Regions from separate parts of the Collinsella sp. TM06-3 genome, predicted to be linked through region 2. Evidence: predicted binding sites of a transcription regulator. Region 2 holds the regulator's gene; the other holds the start of a gene.
What was found. Region 2 encodes NrdR, which represses ribonucleotide reductase genes. Its sites were predicted from a motif close to AAACACNATATATNGTGTTT; they were not measured.
Positions count from the first base shown of each region.

Region 1: nrdD (anaerobic ribonucleoside-triphosphate reductase) is a predicted target of NrdR. The motif match lies at 1,838-1,857, and genes of this name have one in related genera.

Region 1 covers NZ_QSPG01000020.1:20,559-35,917, reverse strand. The annotation lists gene DXD56_RS08060 (glycoside hydrolase family 13 protein) at 1-1,183, shown strand, start outside; tRNA gene DXD56_RS08055 (tRNA-Gly) at 1,326-1,401, shown strand; tRNA gene DXD56_RS08050 (tRNA-Val) at 1,405-1,479, shown strand; gene nrdD (anaerobic ribonucleoside-triphosphate reductase) at 2,114-4,336, shown strand; gene nrdG (anaerobic ribonucleoside-triphosphate reductase activating protein) at 4,763-5,344, shown strand; gene folE (GTP cyclohydrolase I FolE) at 5,411-5,968, shown strand; gene DXD56_RS08030 (HD domain-containing protein) at 5,971-6,552, shown strand; gene folB (dihydroneopterin aldolase) at 6,596-7,081, shown strand; gene DXD56_RS08020 (M48 family metallopeptidase) at 7,088-7,864, opposite strand; gene DXD56_RS08015 (dipeptidase) at 7,939-8,952, opposite strand; gene DXD56_RS08010 (peptidylprolyl isomerase) at 9,073-9,501, shown strand; gene DXD56_RS08005 (urease accessory protein UreE) at 9,505-10,083, shown strand; gene DXD56_RS08000 (HAD-IIB family hydrolase) at 10,166-10,963, shown strand; gene DXD56_RS07995 (Fur family transcriptional regulator) at 11,041-11,421, opposite strand; gene DXD56_RS07990 (acylphosphatase) at 11,483-11,893, opposite strand; gene DXD56_RS07985 (Gfo/Idh/MocA family protein) at 11,896-13,002, opposite strand; gene rnhA (ribonuclease HI) at 13,078-13,563, opposite strand; gene DXD56_RS07975 (LysR family transcriptional regulator) at 13,663-14,565, opposite strand; gene DXD56_RS07970 (O-acetylhomoserine aminocarboxypropyltransferase/cysteine synthase family protein) at 14,839-15,359, shown strand, end outside.
Region 2 covers NZ_QSPG01000004.1:10,017-25,375, forward strand. The annotation lists gene DXD56_RS10260 (NlpC/P60 family protein) at 1-131, shown strand, start outside; gene DXD56_RS02485 (DegV family protein) at 310-1,176, shown strand; gene DXD56_RS02490 (DUF1836 domain-containing protein) at 1,249-1,860, opposite strand; gene DXD56_RS02495 (NAD(P)/FAD-dependent oxidoreductase) at 2,015-2,953, opposite strand; gene DXD56_RS02500 (glycosyltransferase) at 3,072-4,373, shown strand; gene dut (dUTP diphosphatase) at 4,836-5,279, opposite strand; gene nrdR (transcriptional regulator NrdR) at 5,284-5,727, opposite strand; gene DXD56_RS02515 (LysM peptidoglycan-binding domain-containing protein) at 5,779-6,228, opposite strand; gene lexA (transcriptional repressor LexA) at 6,392-7,036, shown strand; gene DXD56_RS02525 (heparan-alpha-glucosaminide N-acetyltransferase) at 7,036-7,740, shown strand; gene hflX (GTPase HflX) at 7,725-9,014, opposite strand; gene miaA (tRNA (adenosine(37)-N6)-dimethylallyltransferase MiaA) at 9,014-9,952, opposite strand; gene miaB (tRNA (N6-isopentenyl adenosine(37)-C2)-methylthiotransferase MiaB) at 9,952-11,322, opposite strand; gene DXD56_RS02545 (stage V sporulation protein S) at 11,368-11,685, opposite strand; gene DXD56_RS02550 (ATP-binding protein) at 11,760-12,845, opposite strand; gene rny (ribonuclease Y) at 12,847-14,397, opposite strand; gene DXD56_RS02560 (regulatory protein RecX) at 14,655-15,347, opposite strand; gene recA (recombinase RecA) at 15,359-15,359, opposite strand, start outside.

The DNA of each region.
Region 1 (15,359 bases), on a different contig from region 2:
CGAGGTTCATGCGTTCTTTTGCGACGTCCTGGCGTTTTGGAGCGATCGAGGCGTCGATGGCTTTCGCATTGATGTGGCGCACGGTCTCGCCAAGGATCTCGACCGCGATGACCTCGACCGGTGGCATCTCGCCGAGGGCGATGACATGGTTGAGGACGGCACCCATCCGCTGTGGGACCGCAACGAGGTCCATGAGATCTATCGCGAGTGGCGCCGCGTGTTCGACCGTTATGATCCGCCGCGCAGCGCCGTTGCCGAGGCGTGGGTTCTGCCCGAGCGCCAGTATCTCTACGCACGCCCCAGCGAGCTTGGCCAGACATTCAACTTTGAGTTCGCCAAGGCCACTTGGACCTATGATGACATGCACGCTGCAATCGAGAAGGGCTTGAAGGCGGCCATCGAATCCGATTCCGCCTCGACCTGGGTACTCTCCAACCACGACGTGCCGCGCGTGGCGACACGCTATGCCCTGCCGCAAATCAAGGCGACGCGCTACCATCAGATTGCGCTCGACTGGCTCTTACGCGACGGGTCGTCTTATGACGAGGACCGTGAACTCGGCGAGCGCCGCGCGCGGGCAGCCCTTTTGCTTGAGTTGGCGCTTCCGGGCTCGGCATACGTGTATCAGGGTGAGGAGCTCGGCCTTTTTGAGGTGGCTGACATCCCGTGGGCTGCACTCGAAGATCCCACTGCGACCAATACGCACGGACCGAAGCGCGAGAAGGGGCGCGACGGCTGTCGTGTGCCCCTGCCGTGGGTGGCAGCGGACGATCCCGCGCAGGGCGGATCGTTTGGGTTTTCACCGGCGGACGCCGATGCGGCGCCCCATCTGCCACAGCCTGCATGGTTTTCCGATTACGCTGCCGATAGGGAAGAAGCGGACCCGGCATCGATGCTTGCATTCTATCGCGACGCCCTCTGGCTGCGGCGCAAGCTGCGCGGGTGCGCCAACGATCTTGCGTGGCTCGATCTTGACGGGTGCACCGGCCTTGCGGATGGTGCCGAGGGCGCTGAGGGCGGCGTCATCGCCTATCGCCGCGACAACGGCTGGGCGTGTGTGACGAACTTCGGTGCAGCACCCGTGGAGCTGCCGGCGGGTAGGGTCCTGCTCACCTCATCACCGCTTGCAGATGGCAGGCTCGCGCAGGACAGCTCTGCCTGGATCATGCTCGCTGAGTTGTAGGGGGCCTCTTGCGGCGAGCTTGCGTTTGCCTACACCTTCCGTGGTGGCTGATGTCTTCGCGAGGTTCGCGAGGGCGTCGCAAAACTTTTCAAAAAAAGTTCTTGCATTTGGGTGGATCATCCCGTATATTAAATCCTCGCAGGCGGACATGGCTCAGTTGGTAGAGCACAACCTTGCCAAGGTTGGGGTCGCGGGTTCGAGCCCCGTTGTCCGCTCCATTTGGGCGTTTAGCTCAGGGGGAGAGCGCTTCCCTGACACGGAAGAGGTCAGAAGTTCAAATCTTCTAACGCCCACCAAATGTTCGCAGCTCAGAGGCTATGTCCTCTGGGCTGTTTTGTTTTGCCACCAAGCACGCCGCCAAATAAGCCGCCAAATATTGATCCAAGGTCTGTACGCGATGGTCTTCGCATCCCGTGGGGGCGCCGGCAGATTGCATGTGTCCTGGTCCATCGTGACCGCAACATGTTGGTCAAGCATAATCTTTTGGATTCTTTTGGCGTGAGCGGCTTGGTTTTGGTAGGATTTGTCAGCGGCTTGACTAAGGGGGTTTTATAACTGCCATGCAGGTAGCCGTGTTGGTAACGTTTTACCGACTTGTCAAATACCCCTCATTTTTAATGCGTCTGCAAAATGACCAATTGCTTTGACCTGCTGAAACACTATATGTTGTGTTTGACCTAAAAAAAGAATACAGGATATAGATGCTTCTTTGTCGTATGATAGATGGCGGACAGAGAACGAAGACCTTAACTGCCTCTTTTGAACGTGTCCTTGAACCGCTTGATTGGCTCTAGGGAATGTCCGCATGGAGGCTTATGGTTTATCGAGAACACAGATTGCGCGACGGCGCCGCAAGGCAGGGGCAGGCCCTGCCGGGCATCGTTTGGCTCTGAAGCGCAATGAGGCTACGACGCGAAAGAAGGCAAGAGGATGAAGATCATCAAGCGCAGCGGCACCGAGGTTGTCTTTGACATCGATAAGATCGTCAATGCCATCCGCGCCGCAAACTTGGAGGTCGAGGAGAGCTCTCGTCTTACCGACCGCCAGGTGGTTTATGCGGCGCAAAACGTCGCCGAGGCATGCGAGAACGCGGGCCACACCGTTTCGGTCGAGGAGATCCAGGATTTGGTCGAGGACGAGATCATGCGTCTCGACTGCTACGAGGTCGCCCGCCACTACATCATCTATCGCTATGTTCAGAGCCTGAAGCGCCAGAAGAACACGACCGACGACAAGATTCTGTCGCTGATCGAGTGCAATAACGAAGAGGTCAAGCAGGAGAACTCTAACAAGAACCCGACCGTCAATTCCGTCCAGCGCGACTATATGGCCGGCGAGATTTCAAAGGATCTGACTCAGCGTGTGCTGCTGCCCCAGGAGATCGTGGATGCCCACAATGAGGGCCTGATCCACTTCCACGATTCTGACTACTTTGCCCAGCACATGCATAACTGCGACCTGGTGAACCTGGAGGACATGCTCCAGAACGGCACCGTTATCTCGGGCACGCTGATCGAGAAGCCGCACAGCTTCTCGACTGCCTGCAACATCGCGACGCAGATTATCGCCCAGGTTGCTTCCTCCCAGTACGGCGGCCAGTCTATTTCGCTGACCCATCTCGCCCCCTTTGTTGAGGTGAGCCGTCAAAAGATTCGCGGCGAGGTTGCCCGCGAGCTCGAGGAGCTCGGTGTTTCGGCATCTCCCGAAAAGGTCCGCGAGGTTGTTGAGGACCGCCTGCGTGACGAGATCCGTCGCGGCGTCCAGACGATTCAGTATCAGGTCGTGACCCTTATGACCACGAATGGCCAGGCGCCGTTCGTGACGGTCTTTATGTATCTCAATGAGGCCCGTACGCCCCAGGAGAAGCACGACCTTGCCATGATTGTGGAGGAGACGCTTCGTCAGCGCTATGAGGGCGTTAAGAACGAAGCCGGCGTGTGGATCACCCCGGCATTCCCCAAGCTCATCTACGTGCTCGAGGACGATAACATTCGCGAGGATTCGCCGTACTTCTATCTGACCAAGCTCGCCGCCAAGTGCACCGCCAAGCGCATGGTGCCCGACTACATCTCCGAGAAGAAGATGCGCGAGCTTAAGCTGTCTAAGGGCGAGACTGCCGGCAACGGCGATTGCTACACCTGCATGGGTTGCCGCAGTTTCCTGACGCCCGACCGTTCGGGCAACGGCTTTAACAATGTCGCCAACGCGCTGAACTATGACCCGACCAAGCCTAAGTACTACGGTCGCTTTAACCAGGGTGTTGTGACCATCAACCTGCCCGATGTCGCGCTGAGCTCGCATCAGGACATGGATAAGTTCTGGAAGATCTTCGACGAGCGCCTTGAGCTGTGCCATCGTGCCCTGCTGTGCCGTCATGAGCGCCTGATGGGCACGCTTTCGGATGCCGCGCCGATTCTTTGGCAGTACGGCGCCCTGGCGCGTCTGAAGAAGGGCGAGACGATCGACAAGCTGCTCGTGGGCGGCTATTCCACCATCAGCCTGGGCTATGCCGGCCTGTATGAGTGCGTCAAGTACATGACGGGTCACAGCCACACCGAGAAGGAGGGCACGCCGTTCGCCATGGCCGTCATGCAGCGCATGAACGACAGGTGCGCGGAGTGGAAGGCCGAAAGTGATATCGATTTCTCGCTGTACGGTACGCCGTTGGAGTCGACGACCTACAAGTTCGCCAAGTGCCTGCAGCGTCGTTTTGGCATTATCCCGGGCGTGACGGACAAGGGCTACATTACTAACAGCTATCACGTCCATGTGTCCGAGGAGATCGATGCCTTCGACAAACTTAAGTTTGAAGGCATGTTCCAGCAGCTTTCGCCGGGCGGTGCTATCTCCTACGTTGAGGTTCCCAACATGCAGGACAACCTCAAGGCTGTCATTCGCGTGATGCAGTACATCTACGACAACATCATGTACGCCGAGCTCAACACCAAGAGCGATTACTGCCAGGTGTGCGGCTACGATGGCGAGATCAAGATTGTCGAGGATGACGGCAAGCTGGTGTGGGAGTGCCCCAGCTGCGGCAACCGCGACCAGGAGAAGATGAACGTCGCTCGTCGTACGTGCGGCTACATCGGTACCCAGTTCTGGAACCAGGGTCGAACCGAGGAGATCCGCGACCGCGTGCTGCATCTCTAATAACCATCCCAGGCCGCCCCGTAGCGAGGCCCCGGACCTTTACTCGCTATTTCGGACAGTCCTGGCTCACGACGGAGGCGCCACTGGCGCCTCCTGTTCGTGCGGAACTCATATCGAGCAAAGGTCCGGGGCCTCGCTACGGGGCGGCCAAGTTGATGTAGCTGAGATGCAGCACGCAGCCTGCTCGCTCCTCGAAGTTCTTAGCGGAAATGAGTTGACCTGCGACAACGGTCTGCTTGCGATAACGGTTGAGCTGCAGCATTGTTTTTATTGGACCTCGAACCCTATACTCGATGTTCGCTGAGTTCATTGAGTATCGCTCGCGAGGGGTCTGGAGTATATCGTCCCGCCCGCAGTTTCGCAGGCCGAAGGCCGAGAATGTTTGAGGACGGGATGATATACTCCAGACCCCCAGGAAGGTTACCTATGAACTACGCGAACATTAAGTATTTCGACATTGCTGATGGAGAAGGCGTCCGCACTTCTCTGTTTGTGAGCGGGTGCCGTCGTGGCTGCAAGAATTGCTTTAACTCCGTCGCGTGGGACTTTGCTGCGGGCGAGCCCTTTGATCGTGCCGTCGAGGACAAGATTATCGAGAGCCTCGATCATCCCTTTATTGACGGCCTGACGATTCTGGGCGGAGAGCCCATGGAGCCCGAGAACCAGGCGGGGCTCGTTGAGTTTGTCGAGCGTGTTCGTGCCGCTTATCCTGCGGGGTCAGGAAAGACCATTTGGTGTTTTACCGGCGACGTGCTCGAGGAGCTTATGCCGGGTGGTCGTCACCATACCGAGGTCACGGACCGTATCCTTGCCTGCCTCGACATGTTGGTGGATGGCCCGTTTGTTCAGGATCTTTATGATATCTCGTTGCGCTTTAGGGGCTCGAGTAACCAGCGTGTGATCGATATGAACGCTACGCGCGACCGCGCCGTGCGTGAGGGCGTTGCGCTTTGCGACGCTGTGGAGCTTTGGCGGGACGATCCAGTCTATTCGACCCATACTATGTAGCTTGTGGTCGATGCCGGAGGGCGTGGTACCATAGCGCGAACGTGAAATCGGAAAAGTGAGGCCCAGATGGTCGATCAGGAAAAAGTCGAGGCCGCCATTAAGCTGTTGCTTGAGGGCATAGGCGAGGACCCAACTCGTGAGGGCCTGCTGGAGACCCCGGCGCGCGTTGCCCGTATGTATGGTGAGATCGCCGGCGGCATGGACCAGAGTGCCGAGGAGCACCTGTCCAAAACCTTTGCCGTCGCTTCGAACGATTTGGTTATCGAGCGCGACATTACGTTCTACTCGCTGTGCGAACATCATCTGCTGCCGTTTTATGGCAAGGCCGCCATTGGTTATATCCCTAACGGTCGGGTGGCTGGGCTTTCCAAGCTCGCCCGCACGGTTGAGGTTTATGCCCGCCGTCTTCAGCTGCAGGAGCAACTGTGCACACAGGTTGCCGATGCCCTCATGGATTATCTCGCTCCCCAGGGAGCGATTGTGTTGATGGAGGCCGAGCATATGTGCATGACGATGCGTGGCGTGCAAAAGCCCGGCACCAAGACCGTGACGCTTGCTCGCCGCGGCGTCTTTGAGACCGATCCCGCGCTCGAGGAGCGTTTCTTTAGGATGCTGGGCCGCTAACCATGAGAGTCGTCAACGACTTTACATCGAAGACCGATGAGGGGACGTCGCGTCGCGGCTTTATGGCTTCGGGCCTGGCCCCCTTTGGTGCCATGCCTCGCATTGATTACATTTGTGCCAACGGGCTGTTCCGGCGGCACCTGGGCAACATCGTACAGTTGGAATCGGGGCGCATCTTCTGCCGCCACGGTATTGACCATCTGCTCGATGTCGCTCGCATTATGTGGATCAAGAATCTCGAGGAGCAGCTCGAATTTGACCGCGAGGTCATCTACGCCACGGCACTTCTTCACGATATCGGCAAAGATGAACAGTATGAATCGGGTATATCCCATGATGTTGCAAGCGAACGCGTCGCTGATGCGATTCTCGGCGGCATGCCCGATGATGTGGCGTTTGAGCCGGCCGATGCCGCAGCCATTAAGACGGCCATTCTGGGCCATCGAAAGCTGCGCGTGAACAGCCAACCGCTTGAGCGTCTGCTCTATGCGGCCGACAAAGCGTCGCGCGCCTGCTTTGCATGCCCCGCGCGCAATGCTTGCAACTGGAGCGATGATAAAAAGAACCTGTCGATTCGCGTGTAGTTAGTTTGCGCGGTTGGGGTTCTAAACGAAGGAGACGATCGCGTTGAGTAACAAAAAACTGCCCGAGAATGCAACCAAGACTGAAGGTGCTGAGCTCGCCCGCCGTGGAAGGGGCGAAATATCCACCGCAACGGCGGTGCCTCACGTGAGCTATGATGATCTGCGCCATGCCGATCGTATTGTCATTGACGGCCTTGAGGTTTTTGCCAACCATGGCGTGTATCCCGAGGAGAACGCGCTGGGTCAGAAGTTCATCGTTTCTCTGGTGCTCTATGCCGACCTGCGCGCGGCGGGGGAGCACGATAACCTGGATGCCTCGATTGACTACGGCTCGGTGTGCCACGATGTCGATGGCTATCTGCGCGAGCATACGTTTAAGCTCATCGAGGCGGCAGCCGAGGGGACAGCCCAGATGCTGCTGCGCCGTTATCCCTCGCTGCTTGGTGTGCGCATAAAGCTCGATAAGCCGTGGGCTCCTGTTGGCCTGCCCCTGGCAAGCTGCGGCGTCGAGATCGAGCGCGTGCGCTAACCGGTTCTAATACGACTCTATGGGTGGCTGCTTGAGCCGCTGCGACAGAGCTTTATTGTTGGGACAGTACGTGTCGAGCAGGGCGTGGAATCGCTGATTGTGGCTTGGCTCGAGCAAGTGGACGAGCTCGTGGGCGACAACCATGTCGAGGCATTCGATGGGATAGGCGGCAAGTTCGAGTGCGATGCGAATGGCGCCGGTCTTGGGCGTGCATGATCCCCAGCGCGTTTTCATGCTGCGCACGGAGACGCGGGCCACGGTGACGCCCATTGCGATTTCGTACGCGTGCACCATATCGTACAGCGCCGTGGTGACCTCGGTTGCATAGAGCTGGTCGATACGGGCTTGGAGCTCATCGGACGTTAGGCCGTCGAGGATTGCGTGCCGCTTGGCCTGTGGGCCTTCGTCCGATTCATCGGTACCCATAAAACTTGCGAAGGTGGCCTGTTTGGGTCGCGGTGCGGGTGATGCAAAGTTGTGATCGAGTGCATCCTGTACCGTGATGGGCTTGCCCCAAAGTGCAATGATGGACGAGGGGCTGAGCGGCTCTCGTGCCGTCGCCTGACGTTGCTCGCGCTGGGCAAGTCGGCTGATAATCCAGGCGCTGTTGCGCTTCACAAACGCTTCGATACGCTCGCGGCTGGCGCCGATCGGTGCGCTGGCGTGGACCTCGCCGCTCGATGTGACGCGTAGGTTGAAGTTCTTGACGCGCTTTTTGGTAACGACGACGGGGATGGTCGTCCCATCCGGTCGGGATGCGGAAATCGTAAACTGCTGCGTCAAAAGCGGTCCTTCAGATCGGGGACGGGCCGGCATGTCGACCGTTCGGCATGCCGGCCCGCTCAAGGGATGTGAAATTAATAACGCTCGAAGAAGGCAAGCGCGTTGTCGCTGCAGAGCTTTTGCATCACGGTCTTGCCAAAATGCTTGGAAAGCATGTTCTGGAACTCGGGCATCTTGCTGGCATCGGAGAGGAAAGCGGGCACCGTGGCGCCGTCCCAGTCGCCGCCGAGCGCGATGACGTCCTCGCCGCCCAGGTCGAGCCAGTGCTCGATATGCGCCGCCAGCTGGTCGAAGGTGACGTCTGCGGCGGTCTTGTCGGTTGCGTCGTTGGATAGGAACTCGCTGCAGTAGTTGAGGCCGACGATGCCGCCCATGTCGCGAATGGTGCGGAACTGGTCGTCGGTGAGGTTGCGCTTGACGCCGCAAACCGCACGGGAGTTGGAGTGGCTGGCGACGAAGGGGCGCGTGGCGTGGGCGACAACCTCGTCAAAGCACTCATCGTTGAGGTGGGAGACGTCGAGTACCATGCCGGCGTGCTCCATCTGCGTAAGTGCCTCGATGCCGGCGGCGGTGAGGCCGGCGTGGGTATCGTGTCCGCTCGCGAGCGGTCCCTGCGCGTTCCAACTGAGTGACGACATAAGCACGCCCAAGCTCTTGAGCACCTCGATCAGTGCGGGGTCCTCGGCAAAGAACGTGGCGTTTTCGATGGTGTGGATGCAAGCGACCTTACCGTCCTTGAGCGCGGGGCGAATGTCTGCGGCGCTGCGTACGTTGACCATGCGGTCGTGGTTGAGCATTGCCTGGCCGCTCATATGCGCCATGATTTGCGCCTGGAAGCGCGCGGCGTGGGCGGTGGGAATCTCGTCGGGGACAAACGTGGCGAAGCACTGTGCCCACGGCGTGTTGCCGATCTTTGCGAGCGAGATGGCGCAGGCGTTGCCCTCGATGAGGTCGAAATCTTGCGGATGCGTTTCGTCGCCGGGGAAATAACCGTCGGTGCCGGCGGTAAAGCGCAGGTCGAGATCGAGCGTGGCCCAGCCGATTCGGTCGGCGGTGTCGCAGTGTAGGTCAAATACGGGATATGCCATGGTTCCTCCGGTTGCAGCGTTTCTTTGCAAACTGTCATTGAATTGTATGACTAGGGTATAGTTAGCGCCATATGTTCACGGCGGCCTGCGTTGTGCGCCGCCCTTATCACGGAGGTTACCATGTCCAACCAGGGCAAGAAGGTCAAGACCCATTATCGCGGCACGCTCGACGACGGCACGCAGTTCGATAGCTCCTACGATCGCGGCGAGCCGCTGGAGTTCACCTGCGGCGCCGGTCAGATGATCAAGGGCTTCGACGCCGCTGTTGTCGACATGCAGGTGGGCGAGAAGAAGACCGTGCACATCCCGGCTGCCGATGCCTACGGCGAGCACAATCCCGAGATGGTTATTACCTTCCCGGCCGAGCAGGTTCCCAACATCGAGCAGATCGAGAAGGGCATGAAGCTCTTCCTGTCCACGCCGAGTGGCATGCCTGTCCCCGCCGTCGTCATTGACGTGACGCCCGAGGCTGTGACGCTCGATGCCAACCACGAGCTTGCCGGCAAGGATCTCAACTTCGATATCGAGCTCGTCGAGGTCGAGGATTAGGCTATGCCTGCAAATCTGGTTTCGACAACGTGCCTCGGAAATCTCAACGACCCGTCCTATGAGCTTTTGCTTCGCCGGGAGCTGGGCGGTGTCTTTGAGGTCGATGAGCTACTGCTCGATTGGGACCAGGCTGATGTATGCGCGTTTGCGGGCGTGACGGAGCTGGGGCGCACGATCGATGTTCGGCCGGATGCTACCGACGGTGGTCGTCTTGCCGACGGCGACGTGCTCGCCATTGACCGTTCGGGCGTGGTGCCCGTGGCGGTTGTCGTGCGCCTGCGCAGCGCCGAGGTTTATTTGGTCGAAGTCGACCGCATGGATCCGATTGCGCTCGCGCATGCGTGCTGGGAGATCGGCAACATGCATGCGCCGCTCTTCCGGGGCGACTCGGACGAGCATACCGTGCGCATGTATACGCCGGTGCAGCCTGTTTTGGGCCGCATGCTCCGGGGTATCGAGGGCGTTCGCCTCTCGGTGGTTACCCGTGAACTCGATACGGACCGGCGCTTTGCGTCGAGTGCGGCGGAGGTCGTCGTTAGCATGGCTCCGGACTTTACCATCGTAAAAAAGACGCGCGGCTAAGCGCGCGTATGCGCAAGACGGGCTTTGAGGGGCGACCAATCAAGGTCCGTCTTGCTGTTGATAGGAGGCTTTGGGGAAGCGTATGGGTCTTGAGGGAATCAAGCTGATTGCATGCGATTTGGACGGCACGTTGCTGCATCCGGGGGAGCGCGAGCCGCGTTCCGAGGCCTTTGAGCTTATCGATGAGCTGCATCGTCGCGGCATCGTGTTTATGCCGGCGAGTGGCCGTCAATATGCGAGCTTGCGCTACCTGTTTGCCCCGGTGGCCGATGAGCTCGCCTATGTATGCGAAAACGGAGCCCTGGTGATGAGCGAGGGACGTGCCGTTGTCAAGCGTTCCATGGAGCGCAGCCTTGCTATGGATATCGCGAATGCCGTGGTTGCGTATCCCCATGCCGACGTGACCCTTTCGTGCGAGGGGCACCTCTACACCATGGGCGGCAACGATGCGTTCGTCGACCATTTGCGCTATGAGGTCCACTGCGATGTGGCGGTGGTCGACCGTCCCGAGGACATCGACGAGGACGTCATTAAGATTGCCTTCCAGACGCCCGAGATGGATCAGCCGGCGGCGTTGGAGTATTTTGCGCGTCGCTTTAGCGACCGGGTCGATGTGATGACGTCGGGAACCGAATGGACCGACTTTATCGGCTTTGATTCGGGCAAGGGGTCCGCGCTTGCCGATTATGGTCGCGCGCTGGGTATTTCGCCCGATGAGATGATGGCGTTTGGCGACAATGAGAACGATCGCGACATGCTTAACGTCGTGGGCCATCCCTATCTGATGGAGAGCTGCAATCCCTCTATGCGTGGCATCAACGACCGCGTCCGCTACGTGCGCACGGTCGAAGAAGAGCTGCGTCGTCTACTTGCTGAGTAGACATTTGGGACATGTCTAGAAATCTACTTTTTGCTGCAGAGTGCAGAAAGGTGGATTTTAAGGCATGTCCCAAACATCTATCGGCAGTCGGGGCAGAGACCCTCGAAGATGGTGTAGTGCGACGTGACGTGCCAGCCGATTTGCTCGGACGCTTTGGCGTCGAGCTGGGCATCGAAGGGGAGCGGTACGTCGATGACGCGACTGCACGAGGTGCAGATGATATGCGCGTGCGGCTCGATGGTGCGATCGAAGCGACTGCCGCCCGGTGTCTTGATGGAGAGGATCTCGCCGGCGTCGGCCAAGAGATTGAGATTGCGGTAGACCGTACCGCGGCTGATTTTGTCATCCTGCGCGCGCACGACGTTGTAGATTTCGTCGGCGGTGGGATGGTTATAGCTTTGGCGCACGGCGTCAAGAACCAGCTTTCGCTGCTTGGTATTCCTTCTTTGCACCGCCATGCGCCTCGCCTCTTTTCTATCAACGGTCGTAGGTAAATGATACCGTATTTAGCACACAATACTAATAATGAGGAGTGAAACCGTCTTCATTGGCAAGTGGGGCTCGGGCCTGGGCGTCTACGAGGCGAAAACGCGTTCCCATGCGCTCGTAGGAGGCATGAAGCGTCTCGAGATGAGATAGGATGTTTGCCGGAGCTCCCTGTATCTCCATCTCGACTGAGCCGTCTTCCATGTTACGCACCCAGCCGGTGAGGGAGCGCGCCTGTGCGAGGTTGGTGTTGGTGAAGCGGAAACCGACGCCCTGGACCTGCCCCTCCCACCGCAGGAAATAGCGCTGCGGGGCGTCTTGAGTGGCCTCGTCGCTTGCGAGCACGGTGAGCCTACGGCGCAGCTCAAGCTCGACGCCAGAGGGCTTTTGGGGTTCGCGGCTGCCGCCGGTGACGCCCGAGAAAAGCTTGTCGAAAAAACCCATCGCTATGCCTGCTTGTTAGAGTCAGCGGGGAAGGCGATACCCGCCTGCTGACGCACGGCATCCATGATGCGCAGTGAGACGAGCGTGACATCGCGGTAGTGGCCAAGCTCGTGACGTCCCGCCAGGGTCTCCCAAATCTCTTCCTTGACGTTATCGATGCCGCCGATGGCGGTGATAAAGTCTGTGAGTTCGTATTCCATAGTGTTGCTCGATTTGGGCAGGTCGAGCACGCGGCCGTTGTCGCCCTGTTCGCGCGGCGCCTCGGTCGCCGAGCCGCGTACGACGTCGCCGCGATAGTCGATGCGGACGTTGCGGGGCGTGGACAGATGGTCGATCTGGATAGTGCCACGCTCGCCTTCGATCTGCGAGGGCAGCAGGTCATTCGTAATTTTGGAGTGCGCGAGCTCGACGGAGATACGGCCACCGCCGTAGCTGGCGAGGATGGAACCGCAGCCATCGATGGGGCCGTGCGTGAGCTGTCGCGTGGTGGGGTCGAGCAGAGTAGCCATGCTCGTAAGGCCGGAGGGCATGCCGAAAATCTCGACCATGGGCTCGACGGTGTAGACGCCAATATCCATGAGGGAACCCGATGCCATATTGCAGTCGAAGATATTGGTGGCGCGTCCCGCGAGAATCTCGTTGTAGCGCGAGGAATATTTGCCAAAGCGCAATGAGGCGCGGCGGATGGGCGCAATCTCACCCAGGGCGTCCTCGATGGCGTGGAAAGCGGGGTCATGGAGCGGGCGCATGGCCTCGAGGGCTACGACGCCCGCCGCCTCGGCTGCGCGAAAGACCTCGAGCGCCTGCGCCTCGGTGGCGCAGAAGGGCTTTTCGACGATAACGTGCTTGCCGCCGGCGATACAGGCGAGCGCCTGCTCGTAGTGGAGCGCATTGGGGCTGCCGATGTAGACGGCATCGACGTCGGCAGCGGACGCAAGCTCGTGAAGCGCGGTGAAGTTACGCTCGCCACCGTGCTTGGCGGTGAAGGCGGCGCCGCGATCTGCATCGCGCGAGAGCGTGCCCACAAACGCAGCTTGGTCGTTGGCGTTGACGACCTGGATAAAGTCGTCGGTAATCATGGATGTGCCGATGGTCGCTATACGCAGCATGTATCCCCCTCGTACCGTTCGGTTTACAGGATGAGTGTAGCGCGAAGGGGTTGGAAATAGCGTGCGAAAACGCTATTACAGGTCGCTCTCGTTAAAGCCGGCGTCGATATCGAGGTCGCTGCCGTCGGCCGCCGTGGTGGCGAGCTCATCGCAGCGCTCGTTGAGCTCGTGGCCGGCGTGACCCTTAACCCAGATGAACTCCACCTTATGCTTGCTCTTTGCGGCAAGCAGACGCTCCCACAGGTCGCGGTTCTTGACGGGCTGCTTGTTGGCAGTTTTCCACCCGCGCTTTTTCCATCCGTCAATCCAGTGCTTGTTAAAGGCGTTGACGACGTACTGCGAATCGGAATGGACTTCGACCTCGCAGGGGCGGTTGAGTGCCTCGAGCGCCACGATAACGGCCATGAGCTCCATGCGGTTGTTGGTGGTCTTGGCGTAGCCGCGCGAAAGCTCGGAGGTAAAGGTCTTGCCGGCGGGGTTGGTGTATTTGAGCACGGCGCCGTAGCCGCCGCGTCCCGGATTTGATCGGGCCGAGCCGTCGGTATAGATGATGACCTTCACGGGCTTCCTTTCGTTGAGTGTGTTTCATGTGAGTGACCATTGTAGCGCCATGCCCGCCGGGGGCTAGCTATCTACGATTTCTACCCCGTCTTCCGACAGTTAGTTGGCATGGATGATGCGGTTGAGCTCGTCGAGGTATTGTTGCAAGAGGGGAGAGGGCTTGCGCTCGTCGTGCATGATATAGCCTACGTGCATCGTTGGGGCGTCTGCTAGCGGGATCGATGCCATACCCCATTGCATTTCATTGGAGAGGACACCGGTCGATAGGGTGTAACCGTTCGACGTGATAAGTAAGTTAGTGAGCGTCCCGCGGTCCGAGATTCGTATGTTGCGGTCGCAGGGGATATAACTAAAAGGTTCCTCGGCGTAATAGAAGGAGTTTGAGGTTCCCTGCTCAAAGCTGTAGCGCGTATAGGGTGTGAGGTCGGCAAGGGACAGCTGGGGGCGGCGTGCGAGCGGGTGGCGCTCGCTAACGAAGACGTGGACCGTCGCGTCGAAGAGGGGATGGAAGCTTGCGCGGGCATCGGCGAAGGCCTTCTGCAAGACACGGGTATTAAAGTCGTCCAGATAGAGGATGCCGATATCGCTGCGAAATGCGCGGACGTCGTCGATGATCTGCGAGGTGGTGGTCTCGCGCATGATGAACTCGAACTTACTGTCGCGGCAGCGCTCGACGACGTTGACAAAGGCCTCGACCGAAAAAGCGTAGTGCTGGGCCGAGATGGCAAGGCGCGCCTGGGGTGTGCCGCCGTCCTCGTAGCGGGCCTCGAGCATATCTGCCTGCTCCACGACTTGGCGCGCATAGCCTAAGAGCTCGGTACCGTCGTTGGTGAGCGTGACGCCGCGGCTGGAGCGCGTAAAGATTTCCAGATGGAGCTCCTGCTCGAGGCTTTTGACGGCGTTTGAGATGTTGGACTGAGCGGTATAGAGGCGCTGAGCTGCGGCGTTGATTGAGCCGGACTCTGCCACGGCAATCAGAAAACGAAGCTGCTGGAGGGTCATCGACGCCCGTCCTTTCGATAGCTATCTAAAAAACCGATAACATGTTAGCGCTTTTAAGTGATTGACCGAGCGAAACAATGCTCGTACTATTCAAAACACACAAAGGCGGTAGGTAATTAAGCCGACCACGGAACCGGGATGCGAAAGGAGGCCCGCATATGAATTGCTTACCAAGACGAATGCCGGGCTCCTGCTTGCGCCCGTCGGCGTGATCAGGAGACAGCGACTTATTTCTCTCTTTTTATTTACTTTCGTTCGATCAAGGAGATCATCATGGGCCAGTTCATCAACAACCCCGAGCACACCTTTGGTTTCGATACCCTGCAGCTGCACGTTGGCCAGGAGAGCGCCGATCCTGCATCCGACTCCCGTGCCGTGCCTATCTACCAGACCACGAGCTATGTGTTCCGCAACTCCCAGCACGCCGCCGACCGCTTTGGTCTTGCCGACGCCGGTAACATCTACGGCCGTCTGACCAACTCCACCCAGGGCGTCTTTGAGGACCGTATTGCCGCACTCGAGGGTGGTGTGGCAGGTCTTGCCGTCGCCTCCGGTGCTGCTGCCATCACCTATACCCTGCAGGCTCTTGCCCAAGCCGGTGACCACGTGGTGGCTCAGAAGACCATCTACGGTGGCTCCTACAACCTGCTGGAGCACACGCTCTCCCAGTTTGGTGTCGAGACCACCTTTGTCGACGCCCACAACCTGGACGAGGTCGAGGGTGCCATCAAGGACAACACCACGGTCATCTATCTCGAGACGCTCGGCAACCCCAACTCCGACATCCCCAACAT
Region 2 (15,359 bases):
TTAACTCTTATCACACCGGCATCTACATCGGTAACGGCCAGATGATCCATGCTTCCGACTACAGCACGGGCGTTATCATCAGCTCCGTCGCAGCCGGTATGAACAACAACTACATCTTCGTACGCTACTAATTTATTACTACAGCGAACGAACATGGGCCTCGCGATCTTGAGTCACGAGGCCCATTCTTTTTGCCCCTACCGTTTGCCATAAAATCAGGATGGCTATCTAGTATTCAAAACTAGATAGCCATCCAATCAATCAAAAAGATGGCTATAATTGTTGAGGAACAAATAGAAAGGACCCTCAATGAGCTGGGCGCTTATCTCCGATTCGAGCTGCAATCTTCGCGATTGGCAGCCAACCGCACCTCATACCACCTTTGCATTTGCACCCCTTAAGATCCGAGTGGGGGAGCGTGAGTTTGTCGATGACCTCACGCTCGACGTTCACGAGCTCAATTGCGCCGTGCAGGCGGAGTCGAGCGCTTCTTCGAGCGCCTGTCCAAGCGTAGGTGAGTGGGCCGAACTCTTTAGGCTTGCCGACAAGACGATTTGTATGCCCATCTCGGAGGGCGTCTCGGGAAGCTACAATGCCGCGGCCACCGCACGTGACATGGTGCTTGCCGAAGAGCCGGACCGACAGATTCATCTGGTCAATTCACGCGGAGCCGGCGGCAAAATGGACCTGATCTTCCTGCTGTTCGACCGCTATCTTGCAAGCAACCCGGATACCTCCTTTGAGGACGCCTGCGCCTACTTCGATAGCTTGGAGCAGCAGAGCAAGATCCTCTTTAGTTTGTGCAATTACGAAAACCTTGCGAAGGCCGGACGTATCCCTAAGGCGGCCGGCGTTATTGCTAACAAGCTCAATATCCGCATTTTGGGCACGGCGAGCGAAGCGGGCAAAATTGAACTCGTTGGGCACACCCGCGGCGAAAAGAAGATGCTCACCAAGATTGTCGACACCATGGAGGCCGAAGGCTTTACCGGCGGCGAGGTCGTTATCGACCATGTCGAGAATGAGGCGGGCGCCCAGGCGCTTGCCAGCCGCATTGTGGAGCATTGGCCCGGCTCCAAGACGATTATCATGCCCTGTAACGGGCTAGATTCATACTATGCCGAGATGCACGGCCTCATTATCGGCTACGGTATGGGCGTGGCGTCGGGCCGATAAAATCCAACTAGACAAACGTACGGGCGGGATAAGGAGCCATTGGCTCTTTATCCCGCCCGTCTTATACCTCGGTTAGCTATTAAACCCATTGAACTTGAGATAGCTCATCAGATACGCCTTCGAAACGAAGGACGATACCGCACTGCGCACGAGCAGCGATTCGCGCGTAACCTGATGTGCGGTATCGGGCACGGGAGTCTGCTCAACAGAAAACGCCGCACGAATCGATGCCTCGAGCTGATCGACAACATAATCGAAAGCCGTCGGAGCGTCGTAGCTCAAGCGCTGAATATTAAAGAGCGCCTGAACCGCAGCGATGGGCAGCACCTGCTTAAAGATACAAATGGCGATGAGACGCGCAATCTGCTCACGGCCATACTGCTTTTTAACTGGAGCAGGAACGAGGCCGACCTTCACGTAGTTATTGATCATCGATGGCGTAATAACGGGCTGCTCTACGCAAATCGAAAGCGGCTCCATCCACAGTGCAACATATTCAATAACCTGATCGCGATAGAGCGTTACGTTGGGCAGCTGGTCATAGCGTGGCAGGCTCAACGCGTTGAGTTTACCCACCATATCGGACTGAATAAATGCATCCGGCAGAACCGTCGGCTGAATATCCTCAGGCTTAATGCTGACCGACGTATCGGACATCGGGATAACATGTTTAACGTGGTTCATAAGAGGCCTCCGTTCGTTTTCTATATTGTATTCTAGGTTATCTAGTTTTGCATAACACATAGTCGCCAAGTAAAAGTGGTTGGACAGCACATTGATGCACCGTCCAACCACTTTGTGTAAAGATAGCAACCTTACATAAGATATATTATCGTACTTATCCACGGAGAAACGCGTATGCGCTCGTTGCCGCTATGGCTCCATCAGAAACGGCGGTCACAACCTGGCGTAAGCGCTTGGAACGGATGTCGCCAGCGGCAAATAGACCAGGTGTACGGGTGGCCATGGATTCATCAGTCAGAATGCCGCCATCAGGCGCCAGATCGACTAGATGCTCAACAAGCTCGGTATGGGGCTGCGTTCCGGTAAAAACAAAGATGCCAAACGAGCCGGGCTCAAATGACTCGGTATGAGTCTCGCCGGATGCATTGTCCTTAAAGGTAATCCTCGTTGGCATGGCTTCGCCCGATAGCTCCACAATACTAGTTTGGTACCTAACTGCAATATTGTCCTTTGCGAGTACTTTCTGAACAACACCATCGGGCGCACGGAACTGGTCGCGGCGCAGCACGATGGTCACACTGTTGGCAATGTCGGACAGGAACAGAGCCTCTTCGCATGCCGAATTGCCACCACCGATTACAAAAACCTGCTTGCCGCGGAAAAACATGCCGTCACATGTTGCGCAATATGAAACGCCACGACCGCGATACGTATCCTCGCCTGCGAAACCTGCCGGACGCGGCGTGGCACCCATGCAAGCGATAACGCTCGGGGCCAGCGTATCGCCCATATCGTGATGCACCGTAAACAACGCTGCATCGGCATCGTAATCGATACCCGTAACCATGCTCCATGCAACCTGTGCTCCCAGGCCCTCTGCATGCTGCTGAAAACGCTCGCCGAGTTCGGCGCCACTCAGGAGCGGGAAACCCGGATAGTTCTCGACCTCATTGGTTGTGGCGATCTGCCCTCCCGACATGCCCTGCTCAATCACGGTCGTCGTCAGGTTGGCACGCGCAGCATAAATGGCGGCAGCATAGCCCGCGGGGCCGCCACCGATAATCGCAACATCGATCGGCTTATCGGTAGTCATGAAGCGTCCTTTCGTCGAAACGTTGTCGTTCTTTGCGCTCATACCCAAATTTACGTGAACGTGACACTCATGCACTACAATGATAAATCCGTATTACAAAGCTGAAGGGGAGTTATCGATGGACCAGGCGCAGACGAGTGACGACGCTCCCCTGCTCACGCACAGCACTCCCCAATCGGAGCAAACCACACTCCTGGCTCAGCAAAAACCCCTCGTGACCATCGTGCATGCCTCCGTTGGCTCGGGCCACAAGGCCGCCGCAAATGCGATTGCGCAGGCATTCGACCTCATCCGCGGCACCAATGGCATCCCCGAGGATATTGAGATTGAAGTGCTCGATATCCTTGATTTTGGACGTATTAAATTCGACGGCAATAAGACCGCGGCTTCTTTTACGGGAGCCACGCGCCCCATTTACGACCTGACCTGGCGATATACGCTTACGGGACATCTTCTCTGGGGTGGCGGAACGGCATGGTCGCGAATTATGTTCCCCGCCTTCAACGAATATATTCGTAGCCGCAGGCCCATAGCCGTGGTTGCGACGCACATCACAGCAGCCAATGTTGCCGTGGGCGCCCGCGTAATTACGGGTATCGATTATCCGGTCGTCTGCGTACCGACCGACTACGAAGTCGAGGGATGGTGGCCCCACAAGGACACCGATTTATTCTGTGTTGCCAACGAATTTATGGCCGAAACGCTGCGTCCGCGCAAGGTGCTCGAGACAAAGATTCGCATTACCGGCATTCCTATTCGCGCCGGATTCGACACGGATTACGATCGCGAGGAAGAGCTAGCTAAGTTCAACCTCCCCACCGACAAGACCGTCGTACTGGTAATGGCCGGTGCCAGCTTGCCTCAACCGTACGTTCGCTTTCGCGCGGAGATGGACCGCACCCTCCCCTTCCTACGCAGCTTCGAAGACATGCACTTTGTCTTTTTGCCGGGCAAGGATAAGGAATACGCCGCCCGCCTCAAGACACTCTTCGATGCCATGAAGCTCGAAAATGTCACGGTGCTGGACTATGTCGACGACATGGCGGCCCTCATGCACGGCTGCGACCTGGCAATTCTCAAATCGGGCGGACTCACCGTCACCGAGTGCCTGTGCGCGCATCTGCCGATGATCCTGCTGGGCAAATCATACGGCCAGGAAAAGGCCAACACCACGATGCTCACCGGCATGGGCGCCAGCATGCATGTCACCACCGCACGAGAACTAATCGTGACGTTGCGCCATCTGCACGATCATCCCGAATCACTCAAAGCCCTACTCATCAACGGCGAAGTACTACGCCGCCCTCACGCAGCCGAAGATATCGCCATCGCAACCATGGAGCTCGTAGGCAAACCCCAAAAGCGCAAACGAGCCTTCTGCCGCTTCTATTGGGGCGAAAAACCCGCGCATATCCGCTAGCGTCTTAAAGTCCGCTGTGGTGCAGGCCGCCCACACATATCATTCCATGCTCAAACATTCTCGCTTCGCTTCGCTCGCTGCGAAACTGCGCGTGGAACGATATGTGTGGGCGGCCTGCACCACAGCTACATGTACATACCAGCAGATATACCGGTTACCCAAGTAAAGCAGCGAAGGTGAACTCAAATACAAGTAATACAAGCAACCCGATGCGACAAAGGGATTGACTCATTGTCGCATCTGATTACTAGTTGAATACAGCTTTTAGATACAGCAAACGGTTTTGATTGGGAGCCATGAATGGTTGCGAGCACGTAGGCATAGCTCGCCCCTTGGAGGCCCCTATATATCGTCCCGCGCGCAGTTTCGCAGCGAAGCGAGAATGTTTGAGCACGGGATGATATATAGGGGCCTCCAAGGGGCGAGCGAACATTGCGATGCTCCGTTCAGCAAAGTAAAGAGCTAGGCAACGCCGCTAGAACCGAAACCGCCGGCTCCTCGGTCGGTTTCGTCTAGTTCTTCTACTTCTGCGAGGTTGACCGTGGGGACTTCTTGGATGACGAGTTGGGCTATGCGGTCGCCTTTGTTGATTTGGATGTCGTTGGTGGGATCCAGGTTGATGAGGATAACCTTGAGTTCTCCTCGGTAGTGAGCGTCGATGAGGCCCGGCGTGTTGACTATAGACAAGCCCTGCTTGATGGCCAAGCCGCTGCGGGGCTGGACGAAGCCGGCGTAGCCATCGGGCAGGGCGATGGCCAGCCCCGTAGAGACCAGACGGCGTTCGAAGGGCTTCAGGACGCAGTCTTCGTTGGAGCGTAGATCCAAGCCGGCATCGGTGGGATGGGCGTATTTGGGAAGCTCGACGGTGGGGTCGAGACGCTTTATGTTGACGGTAATGTTGGACATGGAATCACCTTAGCTTGTCGAGCTCTTGCAGAAATTCATCGACGTCTTTGAAATCGCGGTAGACCGAGGCAAAACGGATGTACGCAACCTTGTCGATCTTGGCCAAGCGCTTGAGCACCATGTCACCCAACTCATGGGACGTGACGGCCGTCAGTGTGCGAGAGCGCAGCTCGACCTCGATGTCGTCGATAATCTCATTGAGCTTCTTAGTGTCGATATCGCGCTTGATGGTGGCGCGCATCAAGCCGACGAGCAGCTTATTGCGATCGAACCGCTGCTTGGTTCCGTCTGACTTAATGACCTCGATAGGGTCCTCGCATCGCTCGAACGTTGTAAAGCGATAGTTACACGAGCAACATTCGCGACGGCGCTTAATGGTGTTATTTGACTCCTGCATACGGGAATCAACGACGCGGGTATGTGCCTTGCCGCATTTGGGACAGCGCATGGTACCTCCTCTTAAACGATAACAAGGGTACCATGCGCAGCGCGATAATGATTACGAACGAGCAGGAACCTTAAGATGCGCACCGGCGGCGAGCGAACCATGCTCCAGATGATTGACGTTACGGATCATGTCGGAAGTCTCTTGCGTGGAAAGGCCTTCGATTGGATATTCCTCGGCAAGCGACCAAAGAGAATCGCCAGTCTGAACGCGAATGGTCTCGTAAGTAATGTTGGAAACGGACTCGGCATACGCGGCGTGACGAGCGCTAAAGACCGAAGTAGCGAGGACAAAGAAGAGCGTAAGCGCAACGGCGACGGCGACAATCGTCGGAACCTTCAGGGCAACGCGGGCCGGCGCGACTACAGCCTGCTGATTGCGAGCAGGCTTTACGGTCAAAGGTTGAATGCCGGAGCGGCCACCCTGAACAACCGTAAAAGTGGGTTCTGCAGGCGTCTCGAGCTTAAGGGCGAGGTTTCCCTGGACCATATTCGTTGCGTTCATCATGTTCTCCTCTCGCGTGTTTTGCTGAGAACAGTTTTATCAAGCCGCGCGGACAAAAATGTCTAGCGCGAGAACGAATGTTCGGTTATTATTATCTTCGAACAGTTGTTCCTGTCAAGCAAAATTCGAACATTTGTTTGACATGGGTAGAGAGGATGCCCTGATGGCTCGCAAAATTACCAAGCGTCAGCAGCAAATTTACGACTTCATCAAGGAATATCAGCAGGAGAAGGGTTATCCGCCCAGCGTGCGCGAGATGGCTTCTGCCGTGGGCCTTTCCTCCCCCAGCACCGTGCACGCCCATCTCTCTGCCCTGGAGGCGCGCGGGCTACTCAAGCGCGATGCCACCAAACCGCGCGCCCTGGAACTCTTTAACGAGGACGGTTCCTCTGTCTCAATTTCTAAATCTGACGAGCCCACCGCACCTCGCGGAACGGTCTCGCTACCGCTCGTTGGTCGCGTCGCGGCAGGGATTCCCATTCTGGCCGAGCAGAATATTGAAGACACGTTTACTATCCCGACCGAAATCGCCACTGATCAGGGTTCCTTTATCCTTGAGGTGCATGGGAGCTCAATGATCAATGTCGGCATCTTCAATGGCGATTACATCATCGTCCGTGAACAAAAGAGTGCCATGAACGGCGAAATTGTCGTGGCCATGATTGATGGTTCAGCGACCGTCAAGACGTTCTACAAGGAGCAGGGGCGCGTGCGCTTGCAGCCCGAGAACGACACTATGGAGCCCATCTATGCGACGAACCCCGTTATTTTGGGTAAAGTTGTCGGTTTAATGCGCCGGTTCTCGTAATGCAAAAACGCATCACCATCTTTGATACCGTCCGCGGGTTTACGATGATTTCTATGGCAGGTTTTCACGCTTGCTATGATCTCGCCTACCTGTACGGCTGGGATATGCCTTGGTTTACCCAGACTGTCTTTCAAGACGTCTGGCGCGCCAGCATCAGCTGGGTATTTTTGTTTATCGCGGGTTGGATGTGCACTCTTTCGCGCAACAATATCAAACGTGCCGCCAAATACGCCTTAGCAGCACTCGTTGTCTGGTTGGCAACAACACTTGTCTCATTCGACGATTCGGTTAATTTTGGCATCATCTACTGCATGGCCGCATGCACCGGCATCGTGGCGTTGACCGATCCCGTCCTTAAGAAGATAACGGCGAGATGGGGCATGCCCCTATGCCTTGTGTTGTTCGCCCTCACCTGGAGCATCCCCAAAACGATCTACCCTGTCCCCTACCTGGCGTGGCTGGGATTTCCGAGCCCTGGGTTTGTCTCAGGTGATTACTACCCCATCATCCCGTTTATCTTTATGTATCTTGCAGGATACTTCGCCGCACACATAGCGAAGAGTATCGATAAGACCGTCCCTAGCTGGGCCTACGCCAACCCCCTGCCGGCGCTCGCCAGCCTTGGACGTCACGCTCTCCCCTTTTATCTGCTGCATCAGCCCATCATTCTGGGCATTTTGGAGATCGTCTACTCGGTGCGATAACGCTCGAGCCGCGGTGCAATACGAGCCGGCAGTTTCGCCACAATGCGAACGCCGTCCTCGAGATATTCCTCATGCAGAAGGGTTCCCTGCTCATGCACCAGCGTGATGAGAGCGCCCTCACGATACGGGATATCAGCGGAGAGCAACACATCGGTGGCAGCTGCCTCGCAAGCAATCCGGTCGACGAGATCGTCGAGCCCCTCGCCCGTTTGGGCCGAGAACAGAACGGCCTCCGGATAGCGACGACGGAAACTCAATCGATCGACGCTATCGAGAAGATCGATTTTATTGAATACGGTCAGCGTTAAACGCTCTCCGGCGCCGATCTCATCAAGCACGCGGTCGACAGCCTCCAGCTGCCGCTCATAGTCCTCGTCAGACGCATCTACGACTTTGAGAATTAGATCGGCACCCAAAACCTCGGACAGCGTCGATTTAAAGGCATCGACCAGACCATGCGGCAGCTTTTGAATAAAGCCGACGGTATCGGTAATCGTCATGCCGCGACCGCCGGGCAGACGATACGAACGCGTCGTCGGGTCGAGCGTAGCAAACAGCTTGTCCTGCGAAAGTACCGTAGAGCCGGTCAGACGATTGAGCAACGTCGATTTACCGGCATTGGTATAACCGGCTAACGCGACGCGAAACGCCGGGGACTCAATGCGACTCTTGGATTGAACATCGCGACGCTGTTCAACCTGCTTGAGCTCACGACGAAGCGCAGCGATCTTATTACGAATGAGGCGACGGTCGACCTCGAGCTGACTTTCGCCCTGACCAAAACGTGAGCCGATGCCGCCGCGCGTCTGCTCCTTAGCGAGATGGCTCCACATGCCACGCAGGCGAGGCAACAAATATTGAAGCTGTGCCAGCTGTACCTGCAGGCGTCCCTCACGCGTCTGAGCATGCAGGCCAAAGATATCCAGGATCAGTGCAGTACGATCGATAATCTTTACCGGCTCGCCCACGGCTTTCTCCAAATAGGATTGCTGCGAGGGGGTCAGGTCGTCGTCAAAAATAACGACATCGGCATCCATGCGATGCACCAGGCCGCACAGCTCTTCAACCTTACCGGAACCGATAAACGATTTAGGATACGGCTTTACCAAACGCTGCGACAAGCGTGCCACGCACTGGGCACCAGCTGTGTGGGCAAGACGCTCCAGCTCATCAAGCGAGCGATCGAGCGGCCATGCATTGTCGCGCCACTCAACACCAACTAAAATGGCACGCTCGGGCTCGGGTGCCGTGGGAACAAGGGGGAAACGGGGCATTAGGCAGCCTCAATACGATGCAGGATATCCTCAACGACCTCATCGATCGTACATTCATCCATATCAAACCACACGATACGGTCATCGCGCTTAAACCACGAAAGCTGACGCTTGGCATAACGACGCGAACGCATCTTAATGAGTTCGCGAGCCTCATCCATGCTCATCACGCCATTGAAAGCATCAATGATCTCTTTATAGCCAATTGCCTGCATCGACGTCAGGGCATCTCCCAGCCCCTGGCCCATAAGACCGCGGACCTCATCGACAAGACCCTGCTCAAACATCAGATCGACGCGCTGGTTAATGCGCTCGTAGAGCACCTCGCGATTACGCGTCAGACCAAACCAAAGGGCATGATAATGCTCGTGCGGAACACTAAACTGCGACTTTTGCTGCGCATAGGAGACGCCATCATCATGCATCTCGAGCGCACGAATCACACGGCGCACGTTATGGGGATGAATAACAGCAGCCGATTCTGGATCGCGCTCGGCAAGCAAGGCATGCAGTTCTTCCTCGCCAATACGCTCGGCAAGCTCCTGATAGCCCGCACGACGATCGTCCTCAAGTTCACCCGAGGGAAAGTCCATCTCATCGAGGGCGGCCTTGAGATACAGCCCCGTACCTCCGCAAAAAACCGGCAGGCAACCCGAACCAAGGAGACGTTCAACATGCGCGCGAGCGTCGGCCTGATAAAGCGCAGCAGAATATGCCACACCCGGCTCTACAATGTCGACGAGACGCAGCGGCGCCGTGCACTCATCGGGCGCCATCTTTGCGGTACCGATGTCCATGCCGCGATAGATTTGCATCGCATCGCACGACAGCACTTCGGACGAAAGACGAGCTGCCAAACGGTCGGCAACATCACTCTTACCAACCGCCGTCGGACCGACGATCGCAACGGCGGAAAGACCTGCCCCGGGAGAAACCATTAGCGCGGCTCGCCCACAACGGAGCCGGACAAATACCAGGTCTTGGCAACGTCAACGTCAACATCAACGATCTTACCAACAAGCTGATCGATGCTGTAACCCTCGGGGATAGGCGCATGCACGGTCTGATTCTTGGGACTCTTGCCCAGCAGGACCGCGTCGTTCTTTTTACTCGTTCCCTCAATGAGCGCCGGAACCACAGTATGAAGCTCACCCTGGTTATACTCGTGTGCCGTGGTCTCGATAACCTTAACCAGACGGTTGAAACGCTCGAGAATAACCTCATGCGGCGTAGGATCGTCAATCTCGGCGGCCGGGGTACCGGCGCGCTTGGAATAGATGAAGGTATAGGCCTGAGCATAGCGGACCGTCTCGGCAAGTGAGAGCGTCTGCTCAAAGTCTTCTTCAGTCTCACCCGGGAAGCCAACGATAATGTCGGTCGAGAGCGCGATATCGGGCATGCGGTTGCGAATGCGATCGACAAGGCCCAGATAGTCCTCGCGTGTATAACGGCGATTCATCTCTTTGAGGATCCGCGTCGAACCTGACTGGACGGCCAAGTGCAGCTGCGGCATAACGGCAGGCGTCTCGGCCATGGCGTCGATGGTCTCGGGCAACAGGTCCTTGGGATGCGAAGACGTAAAGAAGATGCGCTCCACGCCCGTATCGCCCACGGCACGCAGCAGATCGGCAAAACGCGGCTTGCCAAACAGATCGCGACCATATGAGTTAACGTTTTGGCCCAGCAGCGTAATCTCACGCACGCCCTGGCGCACCAAACCGGTCACCTCGTCGACAATCTCCTCGAAGGGGCGGCTCTTTTCGCGACCGCGCACGTACGGCACGATGCAATAGGTGCAGAAATTATTGCAGCCCGTCATGATGGGCACCCAGGCGTGATACTGAGTCTCGCGATGCCACGGCATGCTCATGGCATCCGTATCCTCATGCTCATTGGTGCGGATATGACGCTTACCATCACGGAACGCCTCGGCAATGAGCTCGGCCACATGTGCAATGGAATGCGTGCCAAAGATGACATTGACGTTATCGACGTTGGTGAGCAGGCCCTCGCCATCGCGCTGCGCGATGCAACCGCCAACGGCAACCACGCGCTTGCCCGAAGGCGAAGGCGGCAGGCTTTTGCAGGAATTGCACTGACCGTACAGGCGAGTATCGGCGGCCTCGCGCACGCAGCACGTCATGAAGACAACGATATCGGCATGCGCGGGATCGAGCGCCATGAGGCAGCCATACGAATCAAGCAGACCGCTCACACGCTCGGAGTCGTGCTGATTCATCTGGCAGCCAAAGGTGCGGATAAAGTAGGTTTTACCGGCAAGAATATCGCGTACGGAACGCTGGTCCATGTGCATAAGTCCTAACGATGGGGAGCGAAACAAGGCAAGCAGAAGCTATGCCACAGGCTTAACATCATCCATGACGACGTTATCCATAGCAGCTCGATTGATCTGGTGAACGTAGATAGAAAGGCGGATGGCCGTGCGCGACTCCCCGTTAATGAGGATGTCGGAGAACACGGGCGCGCAGGAAATATCAAAACCGGTTGGAATCAAAAAACCGCGCGCGATAGCAACGGCCTTAATAGCCTGGTTGACGGCACCGGCGCCGACACACTGGATGTTGACGGGTACACCATCCTTGACCATGCCGGCGATGGCGCCGGCAACGGACGCGGGCGATGATTTGCTTGATACCTTCAGGCAATCCATGAAGAAACTCCTGCATTTAAAAGTACGTTTTAACTGCAACAACTGTATCGTACCGAGTGGACTCGGTAAAGGCACTATTCCTCTTTGGCAAGATCAAAGGTCACGGTGATTCGATCACGCGAAACACGGATCTTTGGGTCGCCGCAAAGGTTGAGATAGTACCGGGCGGCAAGGTCATTAAAGTCGCGTTCCACAGCGCGCGAAAACTGTGCCATGTCATCCTTGGCAATACGTAGCCCGCGACGATCCTTCGCGAGATCGACAGGAGTCGGCGCATGCGAGGACGAATCACGCTCGCGCAGCAGACGCGCGGTCACACCGCGAACGGGCTTAATCTGCCCTGCCAAAATGCGATGGGCCGTGCGCTCGGACATCTCAAGACCCAAACCCGAACAAATACGGATAAAGTCCTCGGCATCAGAAGCAAGGCCTAAACGATCGACAACCGGAAGCTCGCTCTCGTCATCAATGAACAGGAGACGAGACGTATCGAGCCGACTTGACGCTTGAGCATAAAGGGTCGCGGCAATCTCAGACGGAGAACCGAGATAGACATCGCAACCACGCAACTCCTCGAGCGCAAACTCACAAGCAGCGCGAATAATATTATGTGGACCGCGAGCGCAGACATAACGTCCGTCCTCATCCTTGACGGCCTGGGGCCAGCTGGACTGATCGGCACGCTCACTGAGGCGGTCGGCCGCAACGCTCACCTTGAAGGCTGAACCAAGATCGACGCCGGACGTGACCACACGGGCCTCGTCGGCGTTCTGCTTAATCGAAAACAATGCCATGCCACGACCGTGAACGCCCCAACGGTCCATCTTCATACTCTCGAGCTTGGAGGTAACGCGGGCATCAAAGATTCGCTCTTGCATATCCTGCGGAACGCCAGAACCGTTATCCAGAAAGACAAGCGTGCGGACGCCATCTTCCTTGGTCGTGGCGAGATAGACCTTGTCGGCGCCGGCATCGCGAGCATTACGGAGCATTTCGATGACGATGTCCTCGACATGCTGAATGTCGTGCTTAGCCTGGCGCCGCTCGGCCTCCGAAACGCGGAGGCGGACATACCCCTCGCCAAGGTTCTCCTCGACGCGAAGGTTGCCCTCCCCCGACATCGACGCGATAAATGAGATGAGCTCGTTCGCGTCGCTCATGTTATTTAGCGATATCGACAGCGCGGCTCTCGCGAATCACGACGACGCGCACCTGACCGGGATACTCCATCTCTTCCTCGATCTGATGGGCGATATCGTGAGCCAGAACCGTGGACTGGGCATCGGAAATCTTGTCCGGCTGGACCATGACGTGGACCTCGCGACCGGCCTGCATGGCATAGGTACGTTCGACGCCGTCATGGGAGTTGGCGATCTCCTCAAGCTTCTCAAGACGCTTGATGTAGTTCTCGGCAGACTCGCGACGGGCACCGGGGCGAGAGGCAGAGACAGCATCGGCGGCCTGCACCAGGACATCGAGCACCGTGTTGGGGTCGACATCGGCATGGTGAGCCTCAATAGCGTGGACGATAACGGGCTTCTCGCCATAACGGCGGGCAAGCTCGGCGCCGATGACGGCATGCGGGCCCTCGACGTCGTGGTCGATTGCCTTGCCCAGGTCATGAAGCAGGCCGGCGCGCTTGGCGGTCACAACGTCCAGGCCAAGCTCGGAAGCCATCACGCCGCACAGATCAGAGACCTCGAGGGAATGCTGAAGCACGTTCTGACCAAACGAGGTACGGTAGCGCAGGGCACCAAGGGTCTTGACGATCTCGGGGTGCAGATCGTGGATGCCGGTATCGAAGGCAGCCTGCTCGCCAGCCTCGCGCACGCGCTGCTGAACCAGGTCGGCGGCCTTGTGATACATCTCCTCGATACGGGCAGGGTGAATGCGGCCGTCGGCGATGAGGTTCTCGAGGGCGACGCGGGCGGTCTCACGACGGACCGGGTCGAAGCTCGAAAGAACGACGGTCTCGGGCGTGTCGTCGATCACGAGGTTGACGCCGGAAACCTGCTCGAAGGTCCGGATGTTGCGACCCTCGCGACCGATGATACGGCCTTTGAGGTCATCAGAGGGAATGTGCACGGAGGTAACGGTGACCTCGGCAGTGTGATCGGCAGCGCAGCGCTGAATCGCCAGAGACAGAATCTCCTGGGCGGTCTTGTGGCACTCGGCGCGAACCTGCTGCTCAGACTCGCGAATGATCGTGGCGGCCTCGTGGGTGACCTCGCCGCGAACCTTATCAAGGAGCTCCTTGTGCGCGTCCTCGCGGGTAAGGTCGGCGATACGCTCGAGCTCGGAGGTCTGCTTTGCGCAGAGCTCCTCGAGCTCACGGGAGCGCTTCTCGACCTGACCGGCCTGGCTGGACAGCTGATGCTCGCGCTTGTCGAGAGCGTCGTTGCGGCGATCGAGAGATTCCTCGCGCTGCATCACGCGGTTCTCGAGCGTACGAATCTCGTTCTTACGCTGCTTGTCCTCGGCCTCAGCGGCCTGCTTGTTCTTGATGATCTCCTCTTTAGCCTCGAGCAGAGCCTCTTTTTTGAGGGTCTCGGCCTGACGCTTAGCATCACCGATCAGGGACTCAGCCTGTGCGTGTGCCGACTGGATTTTTTCGTCGGCCTCGTGAAGACTACCCTGCTTGGCGGTGCGCATGTAGGCAATGGCGGCGATGGCACCCAAAATGATGCCAACGAGCGCTGCGATGATAGGCATGCTCACTCCTTTTTATGGATTCGTTACACAACAAAGCGAACCGTCCTTACGAACGGCTCGCGACATTTGAGTAATATGGGCGCAGCTTATGCGGGTCGGATACAGATAAACATATAAACAAACTCATCACAGATGAGCACATATCACAAAGCAAATGACAGTGTTTATCGTACGTTGAACCACAACAACTGTCAAATAAATGGCCCCAGCACGGCGGCTAAAACGCGGTGAACGGCAGGGCCACAAAACGCATACGCCTAAACCGCACATTCCTCACGTTCGGCATCGAGACGTGCCTTAACGGCATCGGCGGCGATGTGATACGAGAAGCCCTTGCCCATCAAAAACCGAACCAGTTTTTCGAATCCGCGCGTCTCTGGAACACGCCGCTTGGCGAGCAGGGCTGACGCACGCGCCAAATCGTCTTCGACGGCAAAATAATCCTCGGGATAACCGGGAATGTCATCGAGCACGACATGACGGCGCTTGAGCTCGGTCTCGATTTTACGCTGTCCCCAACCGCGCCGCTTGCGTTCCTCGATAAAGTACGAGCAAAAGCGGTTCTCGTCTAAAAAGCGATACTCGGTGGCGCGCTCGACGGCGAAATCGATCGCGGGCTGGCGAAAGCCGTAGCGTGCCAACTTGTCACGGACCTCACCCGTCGCATGGTCGCGTCGCGATAGCATCTCGGTCACCATGGTAAGTGCACATTTACGCTCGATGAGCTGCACCGCTTCACGAAAGTTATCCCAATCACAGGGAAGATCGGGGCGATTTTTGACATACAGGCGCGCGACCCGCACGGGAATCCAAATGGACCGCTCAAAACCGCCCTCAAGCTCACAATCGATATGTGCGCAAGGCTTTTTGGACGCATACCCGCTCGAGAACGAGGAGGCCGCCTTCTTATCGGGAAGGACAACCGTGGCCTCGGTCACCGTATACGACATGAGCGTAACCGC